3 regions of the Blautia producta genome follow, and region 1 is predicted to be linked to each of the others. Evidence: predicted binding sites of a transcription regulator. Region 1 holds the regulator's gene; each other region holds the start of a gene.
What was found. The regulator HrcA, encoded in region 1, represses chaperone genes, less so after heat shock. The targets are predictions, from matches to a motif close to TGTTAGCACTCNNNNNNNNNGAGTGCTAACA.

Region 1 (3,284 bases):
CACCCAGATAGTTTTCCGCGTCGCTTTTCAGTTTCTGAAGGATCATTGCGGAAATTTCCTGCGGAGAATATTTTTTATCGTCAATTGTCACTCTGTAATCTGTTCCCATATGTCTCTTAATGGAAGAGATGGTTTTATCTGCATTGGTAACAGCCTGACGTTTTGCCGGCTCACCTACCAGTCTTTCTCCTGATTTTGTAAAAGCTACTACGGACGGTGTTGTTCTTGCGCCCTCTGCATTGGCGATAACTACCGGCTGTCCGCCTTCCATAACACCTACACAACTGTTTGTTGTACCTAAGTCAATACCTATAATTTTACCCATGATAAATTCCTCCTGAATTTAAAATCAATTACTTTTCCTGTTCACAGCGGCTTTACGCTCCCGCCAAAGCGTTTCATCTATGAGATAAAATCCAACGGTCTGTCCCGCCGGAGAATTTGGGTTGCGCCTTCGGCGCACCATCTAAAACTAATTGGCAACCTTCACCATGCTGTGTCTCACTACATGGTCTTTGTAAAGGTAGCCTTTCTGGAATTCTTCCACCACTACATTCTCACCGGCTTCTTCATCCTCCACATGCATCACTGCATTGTGGTAATCCGGATTGAATTCCTGCCCTACTGCTTCAATAGGCTTTACGCCGATCTCTTCAAAGACGGTCATCATCTGCTTGTAAATCTTTGTCATACCGTCAGCAAAGGGACTTTCTTTTTCATTTTCCGGAACTGCCGCAAGACCTCTTTCAAAGTTGTCAACAACCGGAAGAATCTTATCGATCACTTCACGCGCGCCGATTTCATACATGGAGGCTTTCTCCTTCTCTGTGCGCTTTCTGAAGTTATCGAACTCTGCCATCTGGCGTTTCACCATATCGGTGAGCTCTTCTATTTTTTCATCTTTTTTATCTTTTTTCTTCTTACCGAACAAGCCTTTTTTCTCAGATGACTTGCCTTTTGTCTGGTCAGCCTGCTCTTCTGTCCGGCCTTCTGTCTCCTCATCAGCCTGGTCATCATCGTCACCGGGCTCTTCACAGGTGGCCTCCTCTGCCAGCGCCTTATCGTCTTCCTCTAAGATTTCTTCTGCCTTCTCATCAGAAGCCGTATCCGGCTGCATCTCTTCATATAATTCTTTTTCTTCTGACACGAATCCGTACCGCCTTTCTAGGTTTTCTTAAATATATTGTCTAACTGCGTCTTCAGCGTTTTTAAATTGTCCACTACATTTTCGTAATCCATACGTTTGGGGCCTATGATACCGATGGTTCCCTGCATACCGCCTCCCAAATCATATGTGGCCGTCACGACGCTGCAGTCTTTCATAGTCTTAACAGGAGTTTCATTTCCAATGTATACCTGAATGCCGGTATTTTCCTCGGAATTCATGGTATCTTTGACCAAATCTACCAGTTCCTGTTTTTCCTCAAAGGCGGAAATCAGTTCACTGGCTTTTGAGGTATCTGCCAGCTCCGGATATTTAAAAATATTCGTGGTCCCGCTGGTATAAATCTCCACCTCATCCTCATCCACCGCAATGGCATTAGCCACCGCGTCAATGACGCTTCCCACAACAGCGCTGTGGATACCTGCCTGTTCTTTCATCTTAGTGATCATACCCAGGTTGATCTCCTCAATGGTGAGGCCGTTTAACTGGGTATTGAGAAGCAGGTTCAGCTTCAGTATTGTGTCATCATCCATAGGCTCCTGAAGGGCTATCATATGATTCTTTACAATATTTCCTTCGATCACCAGAACTGCCAGAAGCTGCATCTCAGCCACTCTGGAAAGCTGAATGAATTTTAATTTGTTTCTGTGATAGGTCGGGCCGGTGATCATGGTCGCGTAGTTGGTGTTGGATGCAAGAACCTTCACCACCTGTTTGAGCACCTTCTCCATTTTGTCGGTCCGCTCGATCATCATTTCCTTGATTTCCGAAACTTCCTGTTCCTTCTCCCGCATCAGCTCATCCACATAGAGGCGATAACCTGCGTCTGAGGGAATCCGCCCTGCCGAAGTGTGGGGCTGTACGATATACCCCAGTTCCTCCAGGTCTGACATCTCGTTCCGGATAGTTGCAGAGCTGAGATTCAGGTCAGTGTATTTTGAAATAGTTCTCGAGCCAACCGGTTCGCCGGTCTCCAGATACGTCTGGATAATGGCTTTTAATATCTTTCGTTTCCGCTCATCCAGTTCACTGTCCATTATTATCTCCTTTCTGCTTTTGCATTGATAAGGCCGGTCTCTTTTCCGGCATTGTTAGCACTCGTTTGTGTGGAGTGCTAACATCTATGTTCTAAAGATAGCACCAGCGTGTTTATTTGTCAAGGGCTTTATATTTTTTTTAGAAAGTTTCAGAATTTGCAACAATAATGAAGAAAAAGGGACATGCAAAAAAACAGAGGGGCTGTCTATACATAACAGCATTCCCTCTGTTTTGTTATATTATATCGGAAATATTAGTCGATTTTCATTTATTCAATAGGTACAATATAAAGGTTGTCCTCAGTCAGAACCTGCTCACCCTCAGGATAGGATTTTACGAACAGAAGGCTCTCCACCTGATCCGGGTCCAGTATCCGGTCAATTCCATAGGTCAGGGTATACTCATCACTGTCTTCCGATAAATAGCCGGAACTGCCGGGGCCCCGGTACAGATACAGATATGTGGTTCCGTCTTTTAATTTTACTCCTGTCAGCCACGGCGCTTCCTCATATGTCCGGGAAACAATCTCTTCCCCTGACTCATTCACGCCTTTTTCCTCTGTCAGCTTTCTTGGGAAATCATATACCACTCTCATGGAAATAGGAGATATTTCTACCTGCTTTACAGTGGCCCCGCTGTCCCCAAGCACATAGTCCGGGCTGCTTTCCCGTACATGATCCGAACCGCCCAGGGTCCAGGCAAAATCCCACTCAGCTTCTATGTCCGGTATATAACCGTCTATGGTGATCTCACCCAAATTTTCCAACTCAACACTGATGGGCTTTCCGATAAAGTATCCCTTTTCATCTTCTTTTGCCAAAGTGATCTCATACTCCATACTGCCGTCTTCCAGAGCATATCTCTCCAAGATTCCATCCTCAGAGATTGGAGTCCCGTCCGCATAGACAGCTCTGCCGTCATTTCCCTGCACCAATCCGTTGTAAAAGGATCTGGAAATGCTGAATCCTCCGTCTGCCGCGTCTTTGCCGTCAATTTTCACCTGTACATTTTCAAAATCCGGCTGCTTTCCCTGATCAAGCTCATAGCCCTCCACCTTAAATGCCAAATGTACGTAATAGTT
Region 2 (3,284 bases), 320 kb from region 1:
TCCTCGTCTGTAACGCTCTCATGTACCAGGGATAAATCCTGGCTCTTCACTTTTTCTTCCTCAACTTCCAACTGCTTCTGCAGCTTTGGAAGTTCGCCGTACTGCAGCCTTGCCGCTTCATTCAGGTCATAATTTCTCTGGGCAACCTGAATCTGTTTGTTCATATCTTCAATCTGTTCCCGCAGTTTGGAAAGCTTCTCCACAGAGGCTTTTTCATTGTCCCACTGGGCTTTCCTGCCGTTAAATTCATCGCGCAGCTCCGCCATATCTTTCTGCAGATCCACCAGCCGGTCCTGGCTGAGCCTGTCGTTCTCTTTCTTCAGGGCAGCCTCCTCAATTTCCATCTGCATGATCCTTCTGCGAAGATCATCCAGCTCTGTAGGCATGGAATCCAGCTCTGTCTTGATAAGAGCGCATGCCTCATCCACCAGGTCAATGGCCTTATCCGGCAGGAACCTGTCGGAAATATAGCGGTTTGACAAGGTTGCCGCCGCTACCAGAGCGCCGTCAGTGATCTTGACGCCATGGAAGACTTCGTACCGTTCTTTCAGTCCCCTTAAGATGGAAATGGTATCCTCAACTGTAGGCTCATCCACCATGACAGGCTGGAAACGGCGCTCAAGCGCTGCGTCCTTTTCAATATACTTGCGGTATTCATCCAGTGTTGTGGCACCGATACAGTGCAGCTCGCCTCTGGCCAGCATAGGCTTCAGCATATTGCCTGCATCCATAGCACCCTCTGTCTTGCCGGCACCTACGATCAGATGAAGCTCATCAATGAACAGTATGATCTGTCCCTCACTTTTTCTGACTTCCTCCAGCACAGCCTTTAAACGCTCCTCAAATTCTCCTCTGTACTTGGCGCCTGCTACCAGGGCACCCATATCCAGTGCGAAAATCTTTTTATCTTTTAACCCTTCCGGCACATCGCCCTGAACGATTCGCTGTGCAAGTCCCTCTACAGCGGCTGTCTTGCCCACGCCCGGCTCACCGATCAGCACAGGATTATTTTTTGTCTTTCTGGACAGAATACGAATGACATTACGGATTTCCGCGTCCCTGCCGATGACCGGGTCCAGTTTCTGCTCCCTGGCCTTTTCCACCAGATCCTGTCCATACTTGTTCAGCGTATCATAAGTGGCCTCCGGGTTGTCGGTCGTCACGCGCTGGTTGCCCCGCACCGTGCTCAGAGCCTGAAGGAAACGCTCTTTTGTAATTCCGTATTCCTGCCAGATTTTCTTCATAGACGGGCTGGGATTGTTGATCAGTGCCAAAAACAGATGCTCCACAGAGACGTATTCATCTCCCATGGCCTTTGCCTCATCCTCAGCGCTCACCAGGGCTTTATTCAGATACTGCCCGATATATGGCTGGCCGCCGGATACTTTGGTTCTGGCATTCAGTGCCTTCTCCACATTGTTCAGAAAGTGTTCTTTCTGGATTTCCATTTTTTCAATCAGTTTCAGGATCAAGCTGTCCTCCTGATGTAAAAGATTATATAGTAAATGCTCCTGTTCGACCTCTTGGTTGCCGAACTCATAAGCTGTCTTTTCCAAGTCCTGAACTGCCTGAAGTGATTTCTGTGTAAATTTGCTGATGTTCATAAAATCCCTCCATTTCGAGATTTGTGCTCTTTGTTATTTGTTCTAGTGCTACTATAACACTAATTATTAGCAGTGTCAAGAGGTGAGTGCTAATTTTTTATTTATTCATATATGTTTGCTATTTCATGTATTCTGTACTTCATTTTTGTGAGGACAAGTAACGGCTCTAAACACTCGCATTTGTTCCTGAAACCGAGAAGAATGTTGTAGTAGTAATCGTTCTCTATGAAGGAAAAACGAACAATGTAAAGCACATTGCCATCCGGAGAAAAGTCTTCATACAAATAAAATTCAAAGGCCCTGTCCATGACAGATTTATGTATGCAAATTTTTATCCTTGTCTGCAATGTTTGTTAAATTCCCGAGAAATTCAAAAAACGGTTTTTAAGGTTCCACCGGAGCTTTGTTGTGGGCAAAACAGATCAGCGGTCATTTAGGCGTAAACATTTCTTTGCCCTCATGAAAACTTTGCCGTCAGGTGATGAATTCTGATACACTTCTGTGGCAGCACCTCTTTGGCCGCACCTCTGTGGCAGCACTACTGTGGCAGCACTACTGTATCTGACCAGCCAAACGGGCGTACCGCCATTTAAGCGGTACGCCCGTTTCTAAACCGGAACATTGTAATTTAAATAACTGCACCATTCCCTGAGAATGATTTTCGAGAGTGCAGGGTATTCCCTTATTTAAGGCTTTCCAACAACTCATTGGCTGTATTTGCCCAGTCATCTTTGGTGGTGGCACCCATTACAGTTTTTATCACCTCTCCTTTGTCATTGAGGAAAAAACTGGTAGGGAAGGCAGTTACGTTCGGCAGAATGTCAGACTGAAGTTTTTCTCCGGGGATGATGTTCATATAAGTCACGCCGGTCTTTTTCACGATCTCTTTTGCCAGATCTAACTGTTCCTGGCCCACCTCTCCTTTATCGTTTACCACATCGGCTGCTATTCCCACGACCTTGAAATTTTTCCCTGCAGCGGCAAATTCCTTGTTCAGCTCCTCAAGGTGGGGCATTTCCTCCAGACAGGGATTACAGAAGGTGGCCCAGACGTTCACCATTGTGACCCCGCCTTTTGCCAGCAGATCCTCCGGCAGGGCTTTGCCGTCCAGGTCGGTCCCGTCCAGTGCAACATTTTGGAACAGTTCGTCGCTGTCCGCATAGCTCAGATCTGCGCTGGAATCGCTTGCCAGCATTGCTTTCGTGCCGTAATCCTTCAAAAGCGCAGAGGCCTGCTCTACAAGTTTTTTTGCCTCCTCGGCAGTGGCGCAGGTGACAGTGTTTCCAAAGAAATAGCCGTCTTTACTGGTACCGGTCAGTTTTACGATATCTTCGGGAGTTACAAAAAGCTCATACAGCGGTGAGTTTTCCTCCGTGAGTCCCCCCACCTTGCCTTTTTCGCTATAGCCATACAGCCCGGTGATCTCATACTCCGCCTTGCCCAGCGGTGTATCCACAGTCACCCTATCTCCCACCTTTTTACCCATACTTTTAGCCATGGATGCCGGAATCACACAACCTCCGGTAGAACCGTCTGCGGGGACCTTGCCCTCTGTCAGCTCATAAGTGACAAACAGTCCGTTTTCCTCCAGTTCAGGCTCACCGCTGAGGCGCAGGTCTTTTGTGTCACCCAGAGTAACATCGTCGATATATCCTGAGATATGGTTTTGGCATTCCACTC
Region 3 (3,284 bases), 2.3 Mb from region 1:
TCACGCTCAAAGCTCTTTGAGACAAGGTATTTGTTCTCAAGTTCAATATGCAGTGCATAGTCCGGCATTGGCTCTTTCTTGGGTGCCTCGCCTTTCAGCATGTGAAAATAGTTGTGGATGATCCTGTTGGTCACAACGGTCTGGGACCAGGCATCTGCAATGATATGATGCACCTTTGTCAGGATTCCCCCTGTATTTTCCGCTCTCTTAAATAGTATCATCTGGCAAAGGGGAGAATCCAGAAGCGTGATGTGCTCCCGGGCCACAGAGACGTCCCAGATATCGGCCCCCTTTTTGTTCGTCCTGGAGAAGTCCAGAAACGGAACACTCCTTGGAATATGTGAATCTATGTACTGGCAGACTTCACCATCCCTGAGGGTGATCCTGGTGCGCAGAACCGGATAATCCTCATAACAAAGCCTGATACATTCCTGCAGATACTCCACATGAAAATTACCGTCAATGCGCAGTACGGTACATATGGTATTGATAGGCGTACCCGGGTGGGCCATCTCCAGATTCCATATATTCTGCTGGCTGTTTGACAATGGCAGAAATTCCCTGATGTCTTTTGTCTCTTGTGCTCTCTCTTCCATTCTTTCCTCTTTTTCCTCCGTATACATGATCGAACTTAGCCTTTCTTTTTCTGCACTGCTGAACTGACATATTTCGACATTTACAATTTGATTTTTATTATACAGGCTTACAATTCCTCGTGTCAATCATTCTGATAAGAATTACTATTATTAGTAAAATTTACCAACACTTTAGCCATTACCTGTTTTAACCTTTTATTTGTCTGACTGTTTATGTGTAATTCCCTATTTTCACAGAAACCGCCTTCCGGAGGATTTTCCCCGCAGATATCTGCTCCGATACATTTTCTTGCTTCTGCCGCTTCCTCGATCCAGCTAATGAGACTGTCCAGTCTCACCTCTCCCTGGTCCCAGTTGGTAACTGCATCCCTGCGGCAAAGGATATCCTTGTCCACAGAAAGATATAGGGGACAGGAGTCTTTTTTAAGAAATTCCCCGAATTTCTCCATTCTCCCTTCCCGCAATTCCTCCCCAGATATCCATGTCACCTTCTCTGTTGGCATATCCTTTCGGAGATCCACTTCTTTTGGACCCACAACACACACACTTTTCAGCATAGGATTGCTACTCAGAGCTTCTCTCACCCAGCTTCCGCAGGACAAAAGTCCGAAAAAGGCAGACTCCTGCATATCTGTGTGGTTGTCAAAAAGAAGAAGGGAAAAAGGAACGTCTATCATCTCCATCCAAAGCTTGCTCAAATAATGATAATTGCCGGAATCCAGAAAATGAATGCCGAAGGGACCGTATTCCCTGATCTTCTCCTTGATATCCTGTTCCGACTCACAGGTGCAGTAGCAATTGACACCTTCCGCACGGGTAAAGTCCACCATTTCATAGGAATCCTGTCTATAGAAGTCCTCCTCCGGGTAAACACCGGAAAAATTCATGATGATCGTTTTCATATTCTGATATCTCCTGTCTGAACGATTCCGTCTCCTCACAATTACGGTAAGCGCAAAAAACGCGCAGAACTGCCGGATCGTTCCTTCTGTTTTTTCTTTAACCATAGCACAGACCGGCAGAATTTGTAAACTGCAGGAACCGGTGTCCTGACAACTGGGCCGAATACGCAAAAAGACCGCCGCTTTTTTGTAAGCGGCGGTCCTCAAAGGAGGGGCAGAAAAAACTTATCCTTCAATGGAGATATATTTGTTCTCTTCTACCTGCTTTTTTTCTTTTTTCGGAACGGTGAGACGAAGGATTCCGTCCTCAAACCTTGCACGGATCTCATCCTGAGTAACACCCTCGCCAACGTAGAAGCTTCTGGAACAGCTTCCGGTGTAGCGCTCTCTGCGGATATATTTGCCTTCCTTGTCCTCTTCATCCTTGTCAAGGCCTTTTACTGCCTGGATCGTCAGGTATCCGTTCTCCAGTCTGGCAGATACGTTCTCTTTCTTGAAGCCGGGTAGGTCAATATCCACTTCAAAGGATTCATCTGTCTCTTTTACGTCGGTCTTCATAAGATTCTTCTCGTTCTTTCCGTACAGTGGATTCTTTCTTCCGAAGAACTCCTTCTCAAAAGGAAAATCCATCCATTCATCAAATAAATCTTCTCCAAAAATACTGGGCATCATTCTCATAAGTCATTCTCCTTTCATATATATCAATCAACGAATTGTTACATCTCGCAAGGGAAATTATCTTTTCTCTTGTTCTATCTGTAATATAGCATGCATTATTAGCACTGTCAACCACCGAGTGCTAATTTCACACTTTTTTCACATTTTTTCATTACTGTTTGATATATATAAAGGAATCTGACTTATATTATTTCTTTTTCCTGCTTTTATTTACAGCACTGGACAGAAGTTTGTCCAGATACACAGACTTAAACTGTTTGCTGGCAAGTGCCTGCTTCAGCGGAGGAAGATTTAAGATCACACCAAACACCGCCGCCATTGCCCTGTGGTTGGCAAATGCCTGATTGTCAAATATGAGATTCTGGAGTGTTCCCTTTTCAATGGCCTGCAGCACAAATCTGTGCGTACTGTTCACCGGTGTTATGACCTGTACCGGGCGCCGCTCAAGCTTCAGGGAACCATTGGGGCATCTGGACGCACATACACCGCAGCCGAGACAGATCTCCGTATCTACCACAGGACGTTTTTTCTTTTTTTGGCCATCCTGGACTTCCACCATAGAAACAGCAAAGATAGGACACGCCTTTTCACACTTTCCGCAGCCGATACAAGTATTTTCCTCCACGGATGGGATGTAATTAGTCGTTGCTACGGGCTGCATGGGTGAAAACTTTCTGGCCGCCTGCAGTGCCTCACAGCAGCATCCACAGCAGTTGCAGATAAAGGCCGGATCCTCTCTGACATTCTCCCCGATCTGCACAAGTCCTGCATCATAGGAGCGCTCCAAAGCATCCATTGCCTCCTCTTTTGAGATAAGCCGTGCATGTCCGCCGTGCTCCGCCAGGGAGCGGGCCACATTGCCGAAGGTCAGACATACATCCCAGGGGGCATCTATCTCGCAGGGATGTCCCGCATGATAAGCCTTATGCCTGCAGTAGCAGGTACCTAGCCCGATGTACTCCGCCTCCTCCACAATATGACTGGCCCGCTCATGATCCAGGATATGCAGGGTATTCTCCGTGGTGAGCACCGGTTCCTGTACATAGACCCGGCCCAGCTTTGTCTCTGTGGCATAGAAAAGGTCTTTTACAAAATCCTCCTCCACATT

Region 2: clpB (ATP-dependent chaperone ClpB) is a predicted target of HrcA. The motif match lies at 1,669-1,699, and genes of this name have one in related genera.
Region 3: BLCOC_RS16140 (Hsp20/alpha crystallin family protein) is a predicted target of HrcA. The motif match lies at 2,273-2,303, and genes of this name have one in related genera.

What each region holds. Positions count from the first base shown of each region.
Region 1 covers NZ_CP136422.1:1,307,717-1,311,000, reverse strand. Annotated here, with positions in the region: gene dnaK (molecular chaperone DnaK) at 1-325, opposite strand, end outside; gene grpE (nucleotide exchange factor GrpE) at 473-1,147, opposite strand; gene hrcA (heat-inducible transcriptional repressor HrcA) at 1,165-2,202, opposite strand; gene BLCOC_RS05670 (DUF4179 domain-containing protein) at 2,472-3,284, opposite strand, start outside.
Region 2 covers NZ_CP136422.1:986,049-989,332, reverse strand. Annotated here, with positions in the region: gene clpB (ATP-dependent chaperone ClpB) at 1-1,604, opposite strand, end outside; gene BLCOC_RS04290 (redoxin family protein) at 2,287-3,284, opposite strand, start outside.
Region 3 covers NZ_CP136422.1:3,591,845-3,595,128, forward strand. Annotated here, with positions in the region: gene BLCOC_RS16130 (non-ribosomal peptide synthetase) at 1-596, opposite strand, end outside; gene BLCOC_RS16135 (arginase family protein) at 719-1,498, opposite strand; gene BLCOC_RS16140 (Hsp20/alpha crystallin family protein) at 1,724-2,176, opposite strand; gene BLCOC_RS16145 (4Fe-4S dicluster domain-containing protein) at 2,364-3,284, opposite strand, start outside.